One region of the Mycobacterium sp. IDUB_36 genome, then DNA from elsewhere that is predicted to be linked to it. Evidence: riboswitches for the same ligand, from Rfam matches in the RefSeq annotation. Region 1 holds a riboswitch; each other region holds the start of a gene.
The links. A riboswitch is a leader RNA that binds a small molecule or an ion and turns the genes downstream of it on or off. The one in region 1 is predicted to bind cobalamin.

Region 1 (7,805 bases):
AGGTCCACGCGCTGCTGTATCACGAAGTCTTCGACACCCTCGGCTCCGAGGAATCCCCGAGCTGATTCGCCCGCTTACGGGTCCGCCACGCCCGCATCAGCGTGACGTTGCCGCCTGCTTCGACGTCCTCGAACACCTCGGCGATACCGCCGGCGGTGAGTGCCGATTCCAGCGCCTTGTCGCCGCTGCGGGCCGAGGAGTCCGGGAACACCCAGCGCCGGAACGCCCAGAAGCGGAACGCCATCTGCAGCAGGTTGCCGATGACGTAGGCCGAGACGAAGTCGGCGATGTTCTCCGCGGTCAACGACACCGCCGGCACCCGCAGGTTAAGCATGTAGCTGGACACCCACAGGGGCGCCATGCTCAACACCACGCCGACCCCGCTGAACGCGAAGAACAGCAGCGCCTCGTGGTGACGCTCGCGACCCCCGCGGTCGCGGAAGCTCCACTCCCGATTCAGGATGTAGGACGCGATGACCGCGACGATGCCGGAGATGACCTTGGCCGTCACCGGCTTGGGCTCCAGAATCGTCAGCTTCAGCGTGTAGAAGATCGCCGAGTCGATCACGAACGTCGTCGCGCCGACGATCGCGAACTTGATCAGCTCATGATGACGCTCGGCGTAGGGGCGGATAACCCCCGGCAGTCGGGCGATGGTGGCATCGGCGAAGGACACAATGTCGCAGTCTACGTATTACTAGTTAAGGGTGCTCTGTGACTGTGGCAGCGCCCGCAAACGGCCCGTTCACACCTGCTTGGGGATCATGACACCATTGACTGCCGTGACGAGTACTCCCAACTCCTCGCCCAAGGTCGCCATGGTCGGTGGCGGCCAACTCGCCCGGATGACCCACCAGGCGGCCATCGCGCTGGGTCAGAGCCTGCGGGTGCTGGCCGCCGACCCCGCCGATCCCGCCGCCCAGGTGAGCCCTGATGTGGTGATCGGCGCGCACACCGATCTCGATGCGCTGCGCCGGGTCGCCGCCGGCGCCGCGGCCCTGACCTTCGACCACGAGCATGTGCCCTCTGAGCTGCTGGAAAAGCTCGTCGCCGAGGGCGTCAACGTGGCGCCGCCGCCGCAGGCGCTGTTGCACGCGCAGGACAAGCTGGTGATGCGGCGCCGGCTGGATGCCCTCGGCTCCCCGGTGCCGCGCTACGCGGTCGTCGAGCAGGTCGACGATGTGGATGCGTTCGCCCGGTCGGTGGGTGGCCCCATCGTGGTGAAGGCGGCGCGCGGTGGCTACGACGGTCGCGGCGTGCGGATGGCCGCGGACCTGGCCGAGGCCCGCGACATCGCGGGTCAATATTTGGAATCCGGCGTACCGGTACTGGTCGAGGAGAAGGTCGCGATGCGTCGCGAGCTGTCGGCGTTGGTGGCGCGGTCGCCGTTCGGCCAGGGCGCGGCCTGGCCGGTGGTCGAGACGGTCCAGCGGGACGGCATCTGCGTGACGGTGATCGCGCCGGCCCCGGATCTGCCCGACGACGTCGGCGCCGCGGCGCAGCGCCTGGCTCTGGGCCTGGCGGCCGAACTCGGCGTCGTGGGTGTGCTGGCCGTCGAGCTGTTCGAGACCGTCGACGGCGAATTGCTGGTCAACGAGCTGGCCATGCGCCCGCACAACTCCGGGCACTGGACCATGGACGGCTCGCGTACCAGCCAGTTCGAGCAGCATCTGCGGGCGGTGCTCGACTACCCGCTCGGCGCCACCGACGCCATCGCCCCGCTGACCGTGATGGCCAACGTGCTCGGCGCCGCGCACACACCCGAGATGACGATCGACGAGCGGCTGCACCACCTGTTCGCCCGGATGCCCGACGCCCGGGTGCACCTCTACGGCAAAGACGAACGACCGGGCCGCAAAATCGGCCACATCAACCTGCTCGGCAACGACCCGGCCGAACTGCCGAATCTGCGTGAGCGTGCCGAGCGCGCGGCACACTGGTTGTCAGAAGCGGAGTGGACCGACGGATGGGATCCGCATTCAGATGAGTGAGTCTGTGCGCGTTGGCGTGATCATGGGCAGCGACAGCGACTGGTCGGTGATGTCCGACGCCGCCGACGCGCTGGCCGAGTTCGGCATCGCCCACGAGGTCGGGGTGTACTCGGCGCACCGCACCCCGCAGCGGATGCTGGACTACGCCCAGCAGGCCGCCGATCGCGGCATCGAGGTGATCATCGCCGGGGCTGGAGGCGCGGCCCATCTGCCTGGAATGGTGGCGGCGGCGACGCCGCTGCCGGTGATCGGCGTTCCGGTGCCGCTGGCCAAGCTGGACGGTTTGGACTCGCTGCTGTCGATCGTGCAGATGCCGGCCGGGGTGCCGGTGGCCACCGTGTCGATCGGCGGAGCCCGCAATGCCGGCCTGCTCGCGGTGCGCATCCTGGCCGCGGCCGAACCCGGCCTGCGCAGCCGGATCGTGGCTTTTCAGAAGGAGTTGGCGGAGTCGGTGCTGGCCAAGGATTCGGCTCTGCAGCAGCGTCAAGGTAAAGTTACCGACGAGTAGCACCCGCGGTCGGGACAGAAAAGAGGAGGCCGGAAATGGCTCAGTGGGCCGGAGATTCGTCGTTCGATCTGTTCCAGCTGCCGGACGAGCACAACGAGTTGCGGTCGGCGATTCGCGCGCTGGCGGAGAAGGAGATCGCCCCCTACGCCGCGGAGGTCGACGAGCAGTCACGCTTCCCCGACGAGGCGCTCAAGGCGCTCAACGCGTCGGGCTTCAACGCCGTCCACGTCCCCGAGGAATACGACGGTCAGGGTGCCGACTCGGTGGCCGCGTGCATCGTGATCGAGGAAGTGGCGCGGGTCGATGCGTCCGCGTCGCTCATCCCCGCGGTCAACAAGCTGGGCACCATGGGCCTGATCCTGCGCGGCTCCGACGAACTGAAGAAGCAGGTGCTGCCGACGCTGGCCAACGACGGGCTGATGGCCTCGTATGCGCTGAGTGAGCGCGAGGCCGGCAGCGACGCCGCGTCGATGAAGACCCGCGCCAAGGCCGACGGCGACGACTGGATCCTCAACGGCGCCAAGGCGTGGATCACCAACGGCGGCAAGTCATCCTGGTACACGGTGATGGCCGTGACCGATCCCGACAAGGGCGCCAACGGCATCTCGTCGTTCATCGTGCACATCGACGACGAAGGCTTCACCGTCGGCCCGAAGGAGAAGAAGCTCGGCATCAAGGGTTCGCCGACCACCGAGCTGTACTTCGAGAACTGTCGCATTCCCGGCGACCGGATGATCGGCGACCCGGGCACCGGCTTCAAGACCGCGCTGGCGACCCTGGACCACACCCGTCCGACCATCGGTGCGCAGGCGGTGGGTATCGCCCAGGGCGCGGTCGACGCCGCGATCGAATACACCAAGGAGCGCAAGCAATTCGGCAAGTCGGTCAGCGACTTCCAGGGTGTGCAGTTCATGCTCGCCGACATGGCGATGAAGGTCGAAGCCGCCAGGCTGATGGTCTACAGCGCGGCCGCCCGCGCCGAGCGCGGTGAGTCGAACCTGGGCTTCATCTCGGCGGCGTCGAAGTGCTTCGCCTCCGACGTGGCGATGGAAGTCACCACCGACGCCGTGCAGCTGTTCGGTGGCGCCGGCTACACCACCGACTTCCCGGTCGAGCGGTACATGCGCGACGCCAAGATCACCCAGATCTACGAGGGCACCAACCAGATTCAGCGGGTGGTGATGTCGCGCGCCCTGCTGCGCTGACGACGACTACGCCTGCGCCGGTGCGGCGGCGGCCGTCTGGCTCGCCGCCGCGCTCTCGACGCTGAGCAGGCTCTCCGCCTCGTGGTCTTCCCGGTAGGCCTTGCCGCCGCCGTTGAGGCCGAACAGCCGTTTGCTCCACAGCAGCCACACCACCGCGACGATGTTGACGACCAACGCGAAAGCCCGGAGCGCGGTGACCTTTTCGGTCACCTCGTAGATCTCCAGCGGCAGGAACACGCTTGTCGCGATCACCGCGAAGTACTCACCCCAGCGCTTCATCAGCCAGAGTCCGACTGCCTCGATGAGCTCGATCAGCGCGTAGCCGGCCAGACCGATCGCGATCCACTGCAGCGTCGACGACGACAGCGCGAAGGCATGGGAGATCTGGTGGACGAGTTTAGAATGCTCCGGGTCCCAGCCGATCTGATTGGCCAGCGGCTTCAGCAGCGGAATGTCTCTGTCCAAGGCCTGTTGCAATCGTTCGCGCGAGCCGCTGAATTTCAGCACCCCGGCCGCGACCAGAAGGAACATCAGGCCGCGAAAGGCCCGCTCGACCGCGAGTAGGCGCATCAAGGTGCGATCCCGCAGGAACCGGCCGCGCGGAATCTCCGGCGCGGTGTTCGCCGGACCATGATTGCGCGGCGGCCCGACGACGAACGTCTCGCAGCGCAGGCAGCGCCAGGCCTCCCCGGCGGGCGTCTGGACCGTCAGCCGCTCGCGGAGATTGGGTTCATCGGGAGCAAATGTCGCGTGTCCGCGCAGTCCGCACGAGCGCAGCGCAAAATCCACCATGAGGGCACGCTACAGCGACCGGCCGCGATCGGTCTCAGTCCAGGTCCGGGTTCCAGGTGCCCGGCAGCATCGGCATGGTCGAGTCGGCGCCGAACTGGTCGCGGGTCAACGTCGCCAGCCCGGCCGGTTCGGCGCCGTCCGCACGCGCCGCGCTGCCCGCGAAGCCGAGGCGACCGCCGTCGAGATCGGATGCCGTCACGTCCGGCTCCAAGTCCATGTATTCGTAGCCACGCCCGATCATGGTGGCCTGCGCGCGCCGTCGCCGCCGCACCGGCTGCTTGTCCTCGAGAGCGGCTGCGGCGGCCGGTATTTCGGCGCTGTCGACCGCCGTCTTGGTGGCGCGCTTGCTGGCGCCGCGGGCCTGCCGAGCGGCGAGGCCCAAATCGCCGACCATGTACATGTAGGCCGGCATCGTCACACCCGTTGGACCCGCGGGGGTGGGCGGCGGAGGAGGTGGCGCCGGCGCCGCGACCGGGGCGTGCGCCACCGTCACCGGGGCCGGGGCGGGGGCCATCGGCGCGGGCGCCGGCGGTGGGGGCGGGGTCGGAGCCAACGCGATCGCCGGGGTCAGCGCCGGCAGGGCTGTGGCGGGCGCCAGTCCGGCCAGGCCGGCCAGGCCCGCCAGACCTGCCGCGCCCAGCGGTGCCGCGGCCAACGGCAGCAGCGACGAGGTCGCCAGCGGCAACAGGCTGGGCAGCGCCAGGAGCAGCGGCTCCAGGATGTAGTGCAGCAGCTGGATGGTGTTGCCGATAGTGGACCCGACGATCTCCACCAGCGCCAGCGGCGCGACCAGGATCAGCGCCTGTGGGTTGACCGCGGCGGTGTAGACGATCGCCAGCAGGTCGTCGACGATGACCATGCCGGTGAAGGCGATGTAGGAGCCGGGGTCGAGCGGGACCGACAGCACGTAGGCGAGGCTGAACGGGTTGAGGTAGCTCAACGGGTTGCCGGTGAAGGCCAGCCACGACCCGGGCACGCCGATCGGCGGCAACCACGACGGGTCCAGACCCTGCAACCACGCTCCGATCGGATCGTTGACGCCGGTGTAGCCGATCTCGTTGAAGAAATCCAAAAGCTGCTGATAGAGCGGGAAGTCGCCGGTGTTCGGATAGGGCGGTTGCGGGAACAGGCCTTCCAGATATTGCTGCAGTTGGGTGAACCAGGCCGGCGGTGCCGTCGGATCGGTGGCATCGGCCGCCGCAGCCTTCATGATCGTCGGCGCCGGTTGGGCCGGCGGCGCGGCGGCGACGCTCGCTCCCGCGACGCCCTCGTAGGTGCCCATCACGGTGGCCGCTTGTACCCACATCCGCGCGTAGTCGGCCTCGGTCAGCGCGATCGGGATGGTGTTGATGCCAAAGAAATTGGTCGCCGACAACACCGCGTGGGTGGCGTGGTTGGCCGCCAGCTCACCCAGGGTAGGCATGGCGGCCAGTGCGGCGGTGTAGGCCGCTGCCGCAGTTTCCTGCTCGGCGGCCATCGCGGCGCTGTTCACGCTCTGTTGCAGCAGCCACTCCAGATACGGCGCGTGCGCGGCGGCGTAGCTCTCAGCGCTCGGGCCCTCCCAGCCGCCTTGCGCCGCGCTCAGCACCGCGGTCAATTCGTCGGCGGCCTCGGAGTATTCGGTGCTCAAGCCGGTCCACGCCGACGCAGACGCCAACAGGGAGCCCGGACCCGGGCCGCTACTCAGTAGCGTCGAATGCACTTCCGGGGGTGAGGCGATCCAGATCGGCGCGGTCACGGCCGGCCGTCGGAATCTGGAAACGACAACGCGCGCAGCGCCATGAGGGACTCTCGCTCCCGGGGTCGACCGCCCCGTGTTGCAGGACGCGATGACGTGAGTCTCCTGGCTCTCGGATCGCTGCTTGCCTCGCCTTCCGGCCGTGGCCGTGGCTGGTGAGGGTCGCTCCCCGATGACAGTGGCGGGACCGCGCCGGATTCACACCGGCTTCCTCTGTCGTCATCGCCTAACGGGGGAATTTTGCCACACCACGTCAAATGCCGCTTTCGAACCGTCGGCGCGTCATCCCTATCGGGTCCCGGGCGGCGAAGCCGAACTGTACGGTGACCGCATGACGGGCAACCCGCGCGAGGCCGTGCGCAATCAGCTCTTGCTGAATGCGCTCAGCGGTCCGGTCGATCTCAATGCGGTCGATTGGCTTGTCAAGCACCACCATTCGTCCGCCTCGCCGCACGAGGTGCAGGCCGAGACGCTGGACGCGATCAGCGAATGGGTGGGCGAGGGGCTGTTCCGGCTCGGCGAGCCCGCGGGCAAGGCGAGACGTTTTGCCGCCTGGCATCATTCGCTCGAACATTCACTGCACAAGATCTCGCACGCCTACATCAAGCGGTACGACGATCCCGAGAAGTGGATGTACTCGGTGTGGCTGGCCTTGACGGCGAAGGGCGAACTGCTGGCCCGCTCGATCGAAGACAAGGACATCGACGGGTACCGGTCGCCGGCGACGTGAACGCGCCCCGGATCCGGCTCGCGACCGCCGACGATCTGGTGCGCGTCCGCGAGATCGTCAACCACTACATCGAGCAGTCGGTGTTCAATTTCCGGACCGAGCCGCAGAGCCTCGACGAGGTGCGGGCGTCATGGGAGAAGCTGCACGGGCGGTTCCCGTGGCTGGTGGCCGGCATCGACGGCCGTGTCGTCGGGGCGGCCTACGCGGGACCGTGGAACGAACGCGCGGCCTATCAGTGGACCGCTGAGGTCACCGTCTACATCGAGGAGTCCGTGCATCGCCGCGGAGTCGGTGACGCGCTCTACACCGAGTTATTGGACCGACTGCGTATCAACGGGTTTCACAGCGCGGTCGCGGTGATCGCGTTGCCCAACGACCCGAGTGTGCGGTTGCACGAACGGCACGGGTTCGTGCGCGCCGGACACCTTCGCGAGGCGGGTTTCAAGCACGACGCCTGGCACGACGTCGGGTTCTGGCAGTGCGTCCTGGCTCGCTAGCCGGCGACGAGTTCTGCGGTGCAGTAATAGTTTTCGGTCTGACCGTCATTTCGTTCCGGCGCGGGCAGTCCGGCGTCGGCCAGTAGCCGGCTGGACCGGTGCCGGGTGGTCTGCCAGCCGCGTTCGTCCAGGTAGGGCGCCACGTCGCGGCGTTCACCGCTGTACCAGAGGTCGTCGAGGCGGGCGTCGAGGCCGTGTTGGTACCACTTCTCCGACGACGCGTGCATGACTTCCAGCGATTCCGGTGAACTCAGAAAGATCTCGACGACCAGCCGGCTGCCGGGCGCACTGAGCTCGGTGATGTTGTCCAGCAAGCGATCCTGGGCGTCGGGCGGCAGGAAAGC
Region 2 (7,805 bases), on a different contig from region 1:
GGTCACGATGACGAGCAACGGCCGTCGACTCGGATCTCGCAACCGCTCACGCCGGACCACCTCGGCGGCCTTCATCAGCCCTTCCGCGAGCGGCGTCCGCCCGCCGGCCGGTAAGTCGTCCAGTCGCTTGGCCGCGATGTCGATCGATCCGGTTGGTGGCAGGGCGATCTCGGCCGCGCGGTCGCGGAAGGTGATGACCCCCACCCGGTCGCGGCGTCGGTAGGCGTCGAGCAGCAGCGACAGGATTGCGGTCTTGACCTGCTGCATGCGTTCGCGTGCCGCCATCGATCCCGAGGTGTCGACGACGAACACCACCAGGTTCGCTTCCCGTCCCTCGCGGACCGCCCGACGAAGATCGGTGGGCCGGAGCAGCAGGCGGCCGGTGCTGCGCCCGCGAGCGACCTGATGTGGCGCGGCGGCGCGGACGGTCTCGACGAGGTGGATGCCCGCATCCGACAGCGGGCTGGCCCCGGTCCGTCGGCCCGTCGTCGTCCGCGCGCGGCTGCGACGGCCGGCGTGCCCGTCTCCCACGCCGCGGACTGTGAAGAGTTTTGTCCGATAGGGCTCTCCGGCACCGACCGGCGGTGCGGATGCCGGATTCTGCTGTCCGCCGCCCGAATTGGGCGGTGCGGTGTCGGGAGCGTCCTGGCCACCGCCGGGGTCGTCGGGGTCGAGGTCAGGGTCGGGCTCGGGCGCCTGATCGGTTTCGGGCGGCAAGAGCTCGTCGAGTTGGTCGTCGTCGAGCCCGGGAGCGTCGAACGGGTTGCGCCGACGACGATGTGGCAGCGCGAGTTTGGCGGCCGCGCGCAGATCGTCGATGTTGGGATGGTCGCGGTCGTGCCACGCGGCGTGGGCCGCGGCGGTCCGGGCCATGACGATGTCGGCCCGCATTCCGTCGACACCGGCCGCGGCGCAGACTTCGGCGATTCTGAGCAGTGCGGCGTCGGTGAGCTGGATTCGACCCAGCAGCGACTGGGCGTGCTGGATCCGATTGACAAGCCGCTCTTCGGCGTTCGCGTACCTCGCGCGAAACGCCTCCGGGTCGGCGTCGAACTGCAGCCGCCGGCGCACCACCTCGGCCCGCTGCACCGGGTCTTTCGGCGCGGCGACCTCGACCGTGAGACCGAAGCGGTCGAGCAATTGCGGACGCAGTTCGCCCTCTTCGGGATTCATCGTCCCGACCAGGACGAACTTCGCGGCGTGGGTGACCGAGATGCCGTCGCGTTCCACGGTGACGGTGCCCATTGCGGCCGCGTCGAGCAGGAGATCGACCAGGTGGTCGTGCAGCAGATTGACTTCGTCGACGTAGAGGATTCCGCGGTGCGCCTTGGCCAGCAGCCCGGGTTCGAAATGCACCGCGCCGTCGCTCAGCGCCTGCTTGAGGTCGATCGATCCCGCGACGCGATCCTCGGTGGCACCGACCGGGAGTTCGACCAGTCGCACGGGTCGGGTTTCGACCAGCGCTCCGGGGCCGAAGGTCCCGTCCGGAGAGGCCGGGTCCGGGTCCGCCGGGTCGGTAGAAAATCGGTCGCCGGCGACCACGTCGATCGGCGGCAGCACCCGGGTGAGGGCGCGCACCAGCGTCGATTTCGCGGTGCCTTTTTCGCCGCGCACCAGCACGCCACCGATGCCCGGATCGATGACGCTGAGCACCAGCGCGAGTGCCATGTCGTCGAGCCCACCGGGCGCGTCGGGATCGCCACCGACCACGGCGGGGAACGGGTACAGCTGATCAGTTCTGGTCATGGTGAGGCTCCGCTCGTTTCATGCGAGGCCGGCAGTCGGACTGACCGCTCGTGCGCCCATGGACCGGGCGGCGCGACGGATCACCGTAGCGGGCCTGTGCCGGAATCTCACCGGCTTCCCTCGTTCCCCCACGAAACCATTACGCCTGTTCGCAGGGTGCCTCGCGGGCCTTACGCTAGCATCGCCGCCGTGCCGACCTCCGACCTGCGGGTAACTGTCATCGGCGTCGGCGCCGACGGTTGGGACGGGCTGTCGCCGCTCGCGCGGGCCACCATCGCGGCAGCGGAAATCGTGCTCGGTGGCCCGCGTCAGCTGGCGCTGCTGCCCGCCGTCGACGGCCGGGTCCATCAGCCCTGGCCGTCCCCGCTGAGCGCTGCGCTGCCAGACCTGTTGACGCAGTACGCGGGCCGCCGGGTGGTCGCGTTGGCCTCCGGCGACCCGATGCTGAGCGGAATCGGCACCACGCTCGTCGACATCCTGGGCACCGACCGGGTCACCGTCATCCCGCATCTGTCGTCGGTGACCATCGCCCGGGCCCGGCTCGGCTGGTCCGCCGAATCCACCGCGGTGGTCAGCGTCGTCGGCCGCGACGTCCACGCCGCCCTGCGGGAGCTCGCTCCCGGTCGCCGGGTCTTGGTGCTGTCCTCTGACGAGAAAACCCCGGCGGCTCTTGCCGATCTGCTCGCCGCGCGCGGGTACGGGGCGAGCCGCTTCGTCGTGCTGGGTGGCCTCGGCAGCGACCAGGAGACGATTCGGGAGTCGACGGCCGGAGAGTTCGACGGTCAGGCACCACGGCTGAATATCATTGCGTTGCAATTGAATGGTCCGCTGCTCGCCGGGTGGGCAAGCGGCCTGCCGGACGAATTGTTCGAACACGACGGCCAACTCACCAAGCGGGATCTGCGGGCTGCCGCGCTCGCCCGCCTGCTGCCGGCGCCCGGTCAGCTGCTCTGGGACGTCGGCGCCGGTGCCGGTTCGGTGGGCATCGAGTGGATGCGCGCACACCCGAGCTGCCGGGCCGTTGCCGTGGAGGCGGACTCCGTTCGCGCCGAACGGATCGGCCGCAATGCCCGCTCGCTGGGTGTACCCGCTCTGCAGGTGGTCCACGGGTCCGCCCCAGAGTCGTTGAGCGACTTGGCCGCTCCCGATGCGGTCTTCGTCGGCGGCGGCGCGAGCCGACCCGGGGTGTTGGCGCGCTGTCTGGACGCACTGTCGGCCGGCGGCCGGATCGTGGTGCACGGCGTGACGGTGGAGACCGAAGCCGTCCTGGCCGCCGCGTACTCCGAGCACGGCGGTGAGCTCACCCGAATCCACGTCGAGCACGCTGCGCCGGTCGGGTCGTTCACCGGCTTCGCGCCGGCCCGCGCGGTGACGCAGTGGGCGTTCACCAGGCCGGCCGGCTGAGGTCACCGAAAAGCCGATCGGTCGCGCTGCGGGTCGTAGAGGTGGCTCTCCCCCGCCCGCGGATCGGTGCGCTCGCCGAGTGCGTCACCCACCAGGATCACCGCTGCTTGGCGAAGATCCGCCGCCTCGACCTGCTCGGCGATGTCGGAGATCGTCCCGCGGAGAACGACCTCCTCCGGCTGCGACGCCCGGTAGACCACCACGACCGGGCAGTCCGGGCCGTGTGTCGGCCGCAGATCGTCCATCAATCCCCGGATCGAGGTGATGGCCAGATGCAGCACGAGAGTCGCACGGGTCGCGGCGAACGCGGCCAGCGACTCGGTCTCGGGCATCGCGGTGGAGCGCGCCTGGACGCGGGTCAACACAACGGATTGCGCGACGAGCGGGACGGTGAGTTCGCGACCGACCCGCGCCGCGGCCGCGGCGTAAGCCGGCACCCCCGGCGTGATGGCCCACGGCACGCCGGCCGCGTCGAGCCGCCGAGCCTGCTCCGACACGGCGCTGTACAGCGAAGGGTCACCCGACACCAGTCGCACGACTCGTCGGCCGGCGCCGTGCGCCTCGACCATCGCGGCGACGATCTCGTCCAGGTCCAGCTTCTGAGTGTCGATCAATTCAGCTGTCGTAGAACAGGTTTGCAGCACACCGGGATCCAGATAGCTGCCTGGATAGAGCACGGTGTCGGCCGCTGCCAGCAACCGGGTAGCCCGCACAGTCAGCAGGTCGGCGGCACCCGGTCCGGCGCCGACGAACTGGACGGCGGTCACCGCACCCACCGCGGCGTCCACACCCGGCCGGAGGCAGTGGTCCGAGTGCTCGATGCGCCCACCAGGACAAGGCTTTTCATGTCGATGGTGTCGGCGTCGAGGTCGCCGAGCGTGGTCACGGTCAACGATTCCCCGGTCCGGCCGACGTCACGACCGACCACGACGACCGTTTCGGGGCGACGGTGTTCGAGCAGAATGTCCCGGGCCAGCTTGATCTGGTCGGGGCGAGACCGCGAAGCCGGGTTGTAGATCGCCACTACCAGGTCGGCGTCGGCGACCGCGCGCAACCTCTTCTCGATCACCGGCCACGGCTTGAGCCGGTCCGACAGGCTCATCACCGCGAAGTCCGCGCCCAGCGGCGCTCCGGCCAGCGCGGCGACGGCGTTGACGGCCGACACCGCGGGCAGGACCCGGATGGGAACCTCGGCGAACCGCTCGTCGTCGGCTGCCTCGAACACGGCCGACGCCATGCCGAACACGCCTGCGTCGCCGCCGGAGACGACGGCAACGGACTCACCGCTCAGGGCCAGGTCGAGCGCGAAGCGGGCGCGGTCGACCTCGACGGTATTGCCGGATGCGTGCCGCTGCAGACCTTCTCGCTGCGGCACTCGCGCCACGTACGGCGCGTACCCGACGACGTGCCGCACATCGGACAGCGCCGTCGCCGCCTCGGGCGTCAGCCAGTCGTCCGGTCCGGGGCCGAGCCCGACCACCAGGAGTTCGGCGATACCTGCGGCACTGGAAACCGTTGCCGGACTGGGCTCTTCGGCCATCACACGGGATCGCGGCCCATTGATCGAATCACCGTTGACCACGATCAGCGACAGGTACGGCACACTCGATTCGTCGACCTCGGCCACCGGCATCCAACGCTGCTGAGGGTGACTGGCGCGCTCGACGTACATCGCGTGTTCAAGACGCCCGGCGGCGGCGAGCGCCCGGCGGACCGCCGGAAAGGTGCGGCCGAGTTTCATGATGATCGCGCCGTCGGTGTCGGCCAGGCGCCGGGCAAGCTCCGGCTCGGGCAGGGTCCCGGGCAGGACGGTCAGCACATCGGTCTGCCGGACCAGGGGCCAGGCGACCGCTGCCGTCGCCGCGGCGAAGGCCGGAATTCCCGGTATGACTTCGGTGGCAAAACGGGCGCTGAGCCGGTCGTGCATGTACATGAAGGAGCCGTAGAACAGCGGATCCCCTTCGGCGAGAAGGGCGACCGTGCGCCCGGCCTCCAGATGCGCGGCCAGCCGGGCCGCCGACTCCTCGTAGAACTCGGCCAGCGCTCCGGCGTACCCGCCGGGATGGTCGGTTGTTCCAGTGGTCAGCGGGTAGCGCAGTTCTTCTTCGATCGCATCCGTAGGAATGAGATCCGCGGCGATGGTCCGCGCGTAGGACTGTTTGTTGACGCCGGCGTGGTAGGCGATGACGTCGGATTCGCCGATGATTCGCGCCGCTTTGCGGGTGATCAGCTCGGGATCGCCTGGACCAAGTCCGATTCCGTAGAAGCGCGCCAACGTCATTCGGCCTCCGAGGCCAGCGCGTTGATGGCCGACGAGGTGATCGCCGAGCCGCCGCGCCGTCCGCGCACCGTCACGAACGGGATGTCGATGCCGTGGTCGCGTGACAATGCGGCAAGGGCCGACTTGGATTCCGCGGCCCCGATGAATCCGACCGGACAGCCCACGATGGCCGCAGGCCGAGGCCCACCGTCGATCAGCATCTCCAGCAGGTGGAACAGCGCGGTCGGTGCGTTGCCGATGGCGACGACCGCACCGGCCAGGAGGGGTTCCCACATCGACACGGCGGCGGCGGTACGGGTGGTGTTCCACTTCTTCGCCAGTTCCGGCACACCGGGCTCGTTCAAGAAGCAGTGCACCTCGTTGTGCGCGGGCAGCCGGCCGGCCGTGATGCCGGTCGCGACCATCCGTGCATCGCAGAGGATCGGGGCTCCCGTTTGCAGCGCGGAACGCGCGGCCGACACCAGTGACGGGTGAATCACCAAGTCGTCGACCAGGTTCGGCTGACCGGTGCCGTGGATCATTCGGACGGCGAGTTTCTCGGCGTCGGCTGGGACCCGGGACAGGTCGGCTTCGCGGCGGATGGTGGCGAACGAGTCCACGTAGATGGCGGGGCCGTCGGCGATGTAGTCGTAGCGCCGGGTCGGCTTGCGGCTCTGGGTCACCCAGTCACCTCGTGCGCGTTCGGGACGAGGATGCCGCGCCACGGCGTGACGATGACATCCGCGCTGTCCGTTGCCTGTTCGAGCAGTGACTGCACACTCTGGGGTGTGAGCGCACCGTCCGCGACGGCTGCATGGTTGCCGCCCGGCACAACGCCGTACGGCAGGGGCGGCGCTGGAGCCGGGATGCGCGGGTCGGCGGCGACCGGCGGTCGCAGCGGCCGACTGAGCTCGCGAATGTGCCACGGCGCGTCGGCGCCGGTACCTCGTGCCGTAAAGAACTGCGACGCCAAATCGGCCAACCCGTCGGCGATCTCGTCGAGGGCCACCACGTCACCCCACTGGTTGCCGATGCGCAACTGGGCCGCGCCGTCACCGAGCGCTACGCATCCCAGGTCGGTGCCGTGCTTGCCGGCTCCGGTCAACCGATACAGCAGATCGCCGCGGCCGTCGTCGAGGGTGAACAGAAACCGCCCGGGTAGCAGAGCGAGGTTCGGGTCGGCACACAGCAGCGTGTCGAGTCGTTCGATCGTCGGGCGTAAATCGGCGAGGCCGCCGGCCAGGCCTGTCTGCGGTGAGGCGAGCACATTGCGTACGAGTTCATGTGTGCGCGTGGGGATCAGCCCAGTCGATTCGAGCGCCGTCGTGGCGTCAGCCGTGAGTTGTAGCCCGTCGGCGGTGAAGCCGCGCAGTTGCAGGTTGGCGCGGCGAGTGAGGTAGATGCGACCGTCGCCGTGGCGTCGGCTCACTTCCGCCAGCCGTCGCAGGGCCGCCGTGGGCAGCAAGCCGCCCATCAGTCGGATCCGGACCAGCAGCCCGTCCTCGGCCTGCCACGGTCGCCACACACCGGGACACATGTCTGTCCGAGTGCGGGTGTGGGTCCTCATCAACATGTTCCGGGTCAGCTCAGCTCGCTGACCTTCTCCATCATCGCGTGGGCGACATCGACCGCACTGGTGTCCGGTTTGGCTGATCCCGGGTCCGAGGGCCGTCGCTCGCCGAAGAAGACGATTTCGACCTCGACGATGCAGTTCAGTCGGACGCCGACGGCGCGCGCCTGCGGGGTGGGCGTCAGCGCCGGCATATTGGGAAGCGTGGATGTTGCGGTATTGGTCACTGCGACAACGGAATCCATGGTGTGGACGTCACCGATCACAGTCGTGGTGTTGATCGGTCCGGCGTCTTCGGTCGTGGTCTGACCTTGGCATCGTTGCCATTGCTCGGGGAACTTGGCGAACAACGCCTGCGCCTGCTCGGCGGACGGCAGTGCGACCACGCCCTCCATCACACTGATCACCTGGGCGGGGTCGCCGTTGTTCCACCACGACACCGATGCCACATCCTCGACGTCGGCGGAGCCGTACACGCTCTTCTGCAACATCGCCGCGACGGCCAGGCAGTCGGCCGATTCCGGAGACGCATCTCGCTGGTCGAGCACGTCCGCGCCACCGAATTTCGCGGGTTGACGAGCAACGAAGGGTTGGCCGAGCATCCGCGACAGCACCTTGCCGTTGCGCAGAACGCGTTCGACGACCCTGCCGGACAACGGCTTTGGTTTGAGGTTCGGCGCCGGCTTCGCCGTGCCGGCAACGACAGGACCGCAGCCGACTACGACAGCGGCAATCACCGCACATACCGTCACCAACCGGAGGCCGCGCATGGCTACTTCTTGCTGCCTTTGTCGCCCGCGGCGTCCGTGGACAGCGCGGCGACGA
Region 3 (7,805 bases), 2.3 Mb from region 1:
GTGCAGCTGGTGAGTTTTACCGGTAACCACGGGGGGAACATCGAAGCGCGTTCACCGGGTTCAGCCACCCGGATGCGCGCATGTGCGGCCGGCGCGTTCGCGCTGGTCGGTGCGGGACTGATCGCCGTCAACCCGGTCGCCTCGACCATCGGGACCGGCGCTGTTCATCGCGACGTGCACTTGGTCAGCGTCGACGCGATCGCCGATCTCGCGGCCGCGACCGATCCGCTGACCGAGTGGTCGAGTGTCTTCACGGAGGCGGCCGCCAACCTTGAGGCGATCGGCACCGAGATCCAGGCCGACCCGTTGCCGGTGCTGTCCGAAGTGATCGCCAACCAGTTGGCGTTCGGCCAGACGATCGGCACCAACCTGTCGGATCTGGCCACCGGGCTGAACACCTTGTTCACCGACGAATTGCCCGGGCAGTTCCAGGATCTGATCACCGGGATCGATGCCGGCGACATCAGCGCGTCCGTCAACAACTTCACCGAGGGCCTGCTGATCGACCTGCTTCCCGGCGCCGGATCGCTGGTGAACATCTCTGAGATTCCGGGCGAGATCGCGCAGAATCTGGCCAACGTGTTGACCAATGACCTGTCGAACGTCGTCCTGACGGGGTTGCTGTCCCCGACGGCGGCGCTACTGGGCACCACACAGGCTTTCGCCGACAGTGCGCAATCGATCGTCGACGCCTTCGACGCCGGACAGACCGACGCGGCCTTCACCGACCTGCTGAACATTCCGGCGGTACTCACCGGCGCCTTCCTCAATGGCTACGACGCCACTGACACGTTGGGCATTTCCTACGCCGGCATCCTCTCGACGCTCGAAACCGGCATCAGCCCAGGCCTTCTCGACGAACTCCTGGTCCAGCTGCCGCAGGAGATCGCCCAGACGCTGGCCGGCGACGGGACGCCAGCCACGCTGGCGGCCGACTGGAGCGCGCTGCTGGCCGAATTCGGGCCCAACCTGGCGGCCGACGCCCTGTCAGGCCTGTAGCCGACGAAGGCCGGGCGTGACGACGCACCTCACGCCCGGCCTTCGTTACCAGGTTCTCTCGACTACCCGCCGTCAGGCGTTGGCGCGGACCTTCTTGGTCGCCTCGACCAGGTTGGCCAACGACGCGTTCACCTCCTCGGAATTGCGGGTCTTGAGGCCGCAGTCCGGGTTGACCCAAAGCCGCTCAGCCGGAATCGCTTTCAGCGCTTCGTGCAGCGACTTGGTGATCTCGTCGGTGCTCGGCACCCGCGGCGAGTGGATGTCGTAGACACCCGGTCCGACGCTGTTGGAGAAGCCGATCGAGTTCAGGTCGTCGAGCACCTCCATGTGCGAGCGTGCCGCCTCGATCGAGGTGACGTCGGCGTCCAGGTCGGCGATCGCGCCGATCACCTCACCGAACTCCGAATAGCACAGGTGCGTGTGGATCTGGGTGGAGTCCTCCACCCCCGATGTCGCCAGCCGGAACGCGCCGACGGCCCACTCCAGGTAGGCCGGCTTGTCGGAGTTGCGCAGCGGCAACAACTCTCGCAGCGCCGGTTCGTCGACCTGGATCACCGCGATGCCGGCAGTCTGCAGATCCACCGTCTCGTCGCGGATGGCCAGCGCCACCTGGTCGGCGGTGTCGGCCAGCGGTTGGTCGTCGCGGACGAACGACCAGGCCAGGATCGTCACTGGACCGGTGAGCATGCCCTTCACCGGCTTGTCGGTCAGCGACTGGGCGTACTTGGCCCACTCCACCGTCATCGGCTGCTGGCGGGTGACATCGCCGTAGAGGATCGGCGGGCGCACGCACCGGCTTCCGTAGGACTGCACCCAGCCGAGTCGGGTGGCGAAGAAGCCGTCCAGTTGTTCGGCGAAGTACTGCACCATGTCGTTGCGCTCCGGTTCGCCGTGTACCAGCACGTCCAGGCCGAGCGACTCCTGCAGCTTGATCACGTCGGCGATCTCGGACTGCATCCGGCGGGTGTACTCCGACTCGTCGATCTCGCCGGCGACCAGTGCGGCACGGGCCTTGCGGATCTCTACGGTCTGCGGGAAGGACCCGATCGTCGTCGTCGGCAACGCCGGCAGGTGCAGCCGCTCGGTCTGTGCCTCGCGGCGCTCAGCAGCCGGGCCGCGTTCCGTGCCACCGGTTTTCGCGATCGACTCGAGGCGCTCGCGCACCTTGCTGTTGTTCAGCCGCGGGTCCTTCTCACGTGACGCGACCGCGGCATTCGACTCGGCGACTTCGTCGGCCACCGCGTCGCGGCCGTCCTTGAGCGCCTTCGCCAACGTGGCGACCTCGTGCACCTTCTCCGCGCCGAACGCCAGCCAGCTGCGCAGCGCGTCGTCCAGATCGGTCTCGGGCTCCAGCGAGTAGGGCACGTGCAACGTCGAGCACGATGTCGAAACAGCAAGCGAGCCAACCGAACCCAGTAAGCTCGCCAGGGTGCCCAGCGCCGCCTGCAGGTCGGTCCGCCAGATGTTGCGGCCGTCGACGATGCCGGCCACCAGCGTCTTGTCGCCCAACTGAGGCACCGAGGCCAACGCGGTGTCGGCGCCGTAGACCAGGTCGACACCGATCGCCTCGACAGGTGTGCGGGCCAGGGCGGCCAATGTGTCGCCGGGGTTGCCGAAGTAGGTCGCGACGTGGATAGCCGGCCGGTTGTCCAACGCCCCCAGCGTGGAGTACGCGCGCTCGGCGAGCGTGGCGGCATCGGGGGAGATGTCGGTCACCAGTGCGGGCTCGTCGAGTTGTACCCACTGCACATCCTGGTCGGCAAGCTGTCCGAGCAGGTCCTCGTAGAGCGGAACCAACTCGTCGAGCCGCTCGATCGGGGCGCCCGCACGGTCGACGGCCTTGCTCAGCAACAGGAAGGTGATCGGGCCGATGATGACCGGACGGGCCGGAATGCCTTGTTCGCGAGCCTCTTTGAGCTCGCTCAGGACCTTCTCCGGGTGCAGCGAGAACTCGGTGTTGGGACCGATCTCCGGGACGATGTAGTGGTAGTTGGTGTCGAACCACTTGGTCATCTCCAGCGGTGCGATATCCCCGGTGCCACGAGCCGCTGCGAAGTAGCGATCCAATTCGTCGGAGACGCCCTCTACGCGCGGCGGCAGGGCGCCCAGCAGCACGGCGGTGTCGAGCATCTGGTCGTAGTAGGAGAACGTGTTGACCGGCACCGAGTCGAGTCCGGCGTCGACCAGCTGCGACCAGGTGTCGCGGCGGATGGTGGCGGCGACCTGTTCGAGCTCCGATCGGCTGGTGTTGCCTTTCCAGTAGCTTTCGGTGGCGCGCTTGAGTTCTCGCTTCGGCCCGATGCGCGGCGAGCCGGTCACGGTGGCGGTGAAGGGTGTTGCGGTCACGGTTGTCGTCCTTCAAATTGACGGGGTGGTCACCGCCAACGGACGCACAACCGGTCCGGCGCAGTGCACAGCACTGCAACCATTACGGCCAGACGCCCATTCCACGAGGCGGTGAGCCGCCAGGCGCGGCGCGCCCGGCACAGTCGGCAGGTCTTCGGACTCACAGGCATGCACCGGCTGGTGCTCCTACTGGCCGTCGCTTCCCGGTTTGGTGACCAGTGCTATTGACGACGTTCGTTCCTGCATACCGCTGCGGGACAGTCCCGGACTCGCACCGGGTTCCCTCTTACGAAGCACATCTAACATGCCTCGCTCGGTGCCGCACCCGTCACAAAAAACGATGGGACCGGCAGACCGACTGCGAGGTGAAGATTACCTGATCGACGGTGCCGGGCCGGTGTGCTCGACGTCCCGCCCTCAGTGATCGCCGCTGCCGCCCAGCGCTTCGGCGATGGGTAGGTCGCCGTTGTTGAAGTCGATGGTGCGGCGGATCGTCGACGGATCGGCCAACGCTGCGGCCGCCACCGAAGCGACGTCCTCCCGGGAGACCTCTGCCTTGTCGGCCGCTCCCGCGCCCACCGCGATCCGTCCGGTCCCGGGGTCCGACGTCAGGCGGCCCGGGCCCAGCACGGTCCAATCCAGTTCGCCGGCACGCAGATGGGCGTCCGCGGCCGCCTTCGCCTCGGCGTACGCGAAGAACGAGTCGTCCTCCGCGACACCGTGATCGGGCCCGGCGCCGAAGTAGGACACCATCACGAACCGCCGCACGCCGGCCTGGGCGGCGGCATCGGTCACCCTGATCGCGGCGTCGCGGTCGACGGCGTAGGTGCGGGCCGGGTCGCCGCCACCGGCGCCGGCGGAGAACACCACCGCGTCCTGACCTTTCACCACGTCTGCGAGGGCATCGGTGTCCAAGTGCTCGATATCCGCGACGACCGGGTGGGCACCGGCGGCGGTGATGTCGTCGGCGTGATCGGAATTACGGATGGTCGACGTCACCTCGTCTCCGCGGTCGGTGAGGATGCGGGCCAGATGCAGGGCGACCTTGCCGTGGCCGCCGACGATGAGGATGCGGGACATGTCTTCCAAAGTACGGAGTCCGACGCTACTTACCAGTAAGGGACCCCGGCGACGACCCAACTAAGCGGTTGGTCAACAATCGATCCAAGTCCGCGCGACGACGATGCAGGCCGCAGGTCTGAGGAGGAGTCGGGCAAATGAGCCGGAGTGTCAAAGGAGATAGCCATGGCTGAAGCCGTCATCGTCGAGGCAGTTCGTTCACCAGTCGGCAAGCGGAACGGCGGCCTGTCCGGCGTCCACGCCGCCGACCTGTCCGCACAGGTTCTCAACGGCCTGGTGCAGAAGGCCGGCATCGATCCCGGCCTGGTCGACGACGTGATCTGGGGCTGCGTCATGCAGGCCGGTGAGCAGGCGATGGACATCGGCCGTACTGCGCTGTTGGCCGCGGGGTGGCCGGAGACCGTGCCCGGCGTGACCGTGGACCGGCAGTGTGGCTCCAGCCAGCAGTCGATCCACTTCGCCGCGGCCGGCGTGATCGCCGGACACTACGACGTCGTCGTCGCCGGTGGTGTCGAGTCGATGTCGCGCACCCCGATGGGCGCCTCACTCGCCAACGGCGGCAACCCGTTCTCGCCGGGCTTCAAGGCCCGCTACGACCGGACCCCCAACCAGGGCATCGGCGCCGAGATGATCGCCGAGCAGTGGGGCTTCGATCGGACCACGGTCGACCAGTTCTCGCTGGGGTCGCACGAAAAGGCGGCTGCGGCACAGGATTCCGGTGCGTTCGACGACCAGATCGTCGGGATCAAAGACCAGGACGGTAACGCCGTACTCAAGGACGAGGGCATCCGTCGCGGCACCCCGATCGAGAAGATGGCTCAGCTGAAGCCGGCCTTCAAGGAAGACGGCGTGATCCACGCCGGTAACTCCAGCCAGATCTCCGACGGTTCGGCGGCGCTGCTTATCATGACGGCGGAGAGGGCAAAAGACCTGGGGCTCAACCCGATTGCCAAGGTGCACACCGCCGTGTTGGCCGGTGCCGACCCGGTGATCATGCTGACCGCGCCGATCCCGGCCACCCAGAAGGCACTCAAGCGGTCCGGTCTGTCGCTCGACGACATCGGCGTGTTCGAGGTCAACGAGGCCTTCGCGCCGGTGCCGCTGGCCTGGCTGAAGGACATCGGTGCCGACGAGAAGAAGCTCAACCCCAACGGCGGCGCGATCGCGCTGGGCCACCCGCTCGGCGGATCCGGCGCCCGGATCATGACCACCATGCTTTACCACATGCGGGACAAGGGAATTCGCTACGGGCTGCAGACCATGTGTGAGGGTGGCGGTCAGGCCAACGCCACCATCGTGGAGCTGCTGTGACCGACACCGCCGCAGTGCTCACCGAGCGCCGCGACGATGTCCTCGTCATCACCATCAACCGGCCGGAGGCGCGTAACTGCGTCAACGGTGCCGTCAGCATCGGCGTCGGTGACGCGCTCGAGCAGGCGCAGCACGACCCCGAGATCCGTGCGGTGGTGATCACCGGGGCAGGTGACAAATCCTTCTGTGCCGGAGCGGATCTCAAGGCCATCTCGCGCCGCGAGAACCTGTATCACCCCGACCACGGTGAATGGGGTTTCGCCGGTTACGTCCACCACTTCATCGACAAGCCGACGATCGCCGCGGTCAACGGCACAGCGCTGGGCGGCGGCACCGAGCTGGCCCTGGCCAGTGATCTGGTGGTGGCCGAAGAGCGTGCGCAGTTCGGGTTGCCGGAAGTCAAGGTGGGCCTGCTCGCCGGCGCGGGTGGCGTGTTCCGCATCGCCCAGCAGCTGCCCCGCAAGGTCGGCATGCAGATGCTGCTGACCGGCGAGCCGATCGGCGCCCGTGAGGCCGCCGACTGGGGGTTGATCAACGAGGTCGTTCCAGATGGCACGGTGCTGGAAGCCGCACTGGCGCTTGCCAAGCGGATCACCGTCAACGCGCCGCTGTCCGTGCAGGCCAGCAAGCGGATCGCCTGCGGTGCCGATGACGACGGTGTCATTCCGGACGAAGAGCCGAGCTGGGCGCGCACCACCCGTGAATTCGGAACGCTGTTGCGCACCGAGGATGCCAAGGAAGGACCGTTGGCCTTCGCCGAGAAGCGGCCGCCGGTCTGGAAGGCGCGCTGAAAGCCCGGCGCGCCTTACCGCCGGGGTGACTCACGCGTAGCCCAGTGCCGCGTTCTCCACCCGGATCCGCACGGTCAGCAGCAGCGCGTTGGCCACCGTGAAACAGATCGCGGTCAGCCACGCCGTGTGAATCAGCGGCAGCGCGAAACCCTCGACCACCACCGCGACGTAGTTCGGGTGGTGCAACCAGCGGTAGGGCCCACCCTGCACCAGCGGCGCCTCGGGCAACACGATCACCAGCGTGTTCCACCGGTGCCCCAACGTCACGATGCACCACCAGCGCAACACCTGGGTCATCACGGACAAGGCCAGCATCGGCCAGCCCAGCCACGGCAGGAACGGCCGGTGCAGCGCCCAGACCTCGGCGATGCAACCGAGCAACAGCGCGGTGTGAATGGTGACCATCACCGGGTAGTGGTTGCGCCCGAACTCCTTGCCGCCGTGAGCGAAAGCCCACCGGGCGTTGCGCTTCGAGACGACGAGCTCGGCCACCCGCTCGACGGCGACGGCCAGGATCAGCAGGTAGTACATCGTCTACCAGCCGAGCAGCACGAGTTCTGAGCAGAACGCCGGACCCATCGCGATCATCAGGCCGAACGATCCCGGCGGCGGCGGTTCGGCCATGTTCCGGCACAGCACGTCGAGCACCGACACCGACGACAGATTCGCGTTCTCACGCAACGAGTTTCGAGTGTGATCCATCGCCGTGGCCGGAAGATCCAGGGTGTTCTCGATCGCCTCGATGACTTTCGGACCACCGGGATGGCACACCCAGGTCGAGATGTCTTCGGGTGTCAGACCGTGATCGCCGAGGAAGTGGCGTACATCGTCACCGATGTATTTTTCGGCGACGGTCGCGACCTCGGTGGACAGCTTGATCTTGAAGCCATTACTGCCGATGTCCCAACCCATGACGTCTTCGGTGTCGGGATAGATGCGACTGCGGGTGGCCAGCACCCGGGGCCCGGCGGGTGTGCGGGCGGATCCCTTGGCGACGACAGCTGCCGCGCCGTCGCCAAAAAGGCTGGCGGCCACCAGATTCGCGACCGACAGATCGTCGCGCTGCAGCGTGAGCGAGCACAGCTCCACAGCCAGCAGCACCGAGACCTGGTCCGGGAAAGCCAGGAGATAGTCGTGCATGCGGGCCACGCCCGCGGCGCCGGCCACACAACCCAGGCCGAACAGCGGCACCCGTTTCACGTCGGGCCGCAGCCCGAGCCGCGTTGCCAGCCGGGCCTCCAGGGTGGGCACCGCCAACCCGGTCACCGTGGTCGAGAA

Region 2: another riboswitch for cobalamin. It lies ahead of ACZYW1_RS21750 (VWA domain-containing protein); the one in region 1 lies ahead of ACZYW1_RS05655 (PPE domain-containing protein).
Region 3: another riboswitch for cobalamin. It lies ahead of metE (5-methyltetrahydropteroyltriglutamate--homocysteine S-methyltransferase); the one in region 1 lies ahead of ACZYW1_RS05655 (PPE domain-containing protein).

Annotation. Positions count from the first base shown of each region.
Region 1 covers NZ_JBVAXH010000001.1:1,150,421-1,158,225, reverse strand. The annotation lists gene ACZYW1_RS05685 (PH domain-containing protein) at 1-65, shown strand, start outside; gene ACZYW1_RS05680 (GtrA family protein) at 20-676, opposite strand; gene ACZYW1_RS05675 (5-(carboxyamino)imidazole ribonucleotide synthase) at 765-1,991, shown strand; gene purE (5-(carboxyamino)imidazole ribonucleotide mutase) at 1,984-2,499, shown strand; gene ACZYW1_RS05665 (acyl-CoA dehydrogenase) at 2,535-3,704, shown strand; gene ACZYW1_RS05660 (DUF2127 domain-containing protein) at 3,711-4,496, opposite strand; gene ACZYW1_RS05655 (PPE domain-containing protein) at 4,531-6,234, opposite strand; cobalamin riboswitch at 6,313-6,497, opposite strand; gene ACZYW1_RS05650 (hypothetical protein) at 6,566-6,964, shown strand; gene ACZYW1_RS05645 (N-acetyltransferase family protein) at 6,961-7,461, shown strand; gene ACZYW1_RS05640 (class I SAM-dependent methyltransferase) at 7,458-7,805, opposite strand, start outside.
Region 2 covers NZ_JBVAXH010000002.1:731,874-739,678, forward strand. The annotation lists gene ACZYW1_RS21750 (VWA domain-containing protein) at 1-1,746, opposite strand, end outside; cobalamin riboswitch at 1,756-1,925, opposite strand; gene cbiE (precorrin-6y C5,15-methyltransferase (decarboxylating) subunit CbiE) at 1,936-3,150, shown strand; gene cobM (precorrin-4 C(11)-methyltransferase) at 3,153-3,926, opposite strand; gene cobJ (precorrin-3B C(17)-methyltransferase) at 3,914-5,431, opposite strand; gene ACZYW1_RS21770 (precorrin-8X methylmutase) at 5,428-6,093, opposite strand; gene ACZYW1_RS21775 (nitrite reductase) at 6,090-6,935, opposite strand; gene ACZYW1_RS21780 (sensor domain-containing protein) at 6,992-7,750, opposite strand; gene lepA (translation elongation factor 4) at 7,753-7,805, opposite strand, start outside.
Region 3 covers NZ_JBVAXH010000001.1:3,471,371-3,479,175, forward strand. The annotation lists gene ACZYW1_RS17285 (hypothetical protein) at 1-999, shown strand; gene metE (5-methyltetrahydropteroyltriglutamate--homocysteine S-methyltransferase) at 1,072-3,345, opposite strand; cobalamin riboswitch at 3,474-3,684, opposite strand; gene ACZYW1_RS17295 (SDR family oxidoreductase) at 3,763-4,425, opposite strand; gene ACZYW1_RS17300 (thiolase family protein) at 4,591-5,736, shown strand; gene ACZYW1_RS17305 (enoyl-CoA hydratase-related protein) at 5,733-6,527, shown strand; gene ACZYW1_RS17310 (isoprenylcysteine carboxyl methyltransferase family protein) at 6,558-7,058, opposite strand; gene ACZYW1_RS17315 (type III polyketide synthase) at 7,062-7,805, opposite strand, start outside.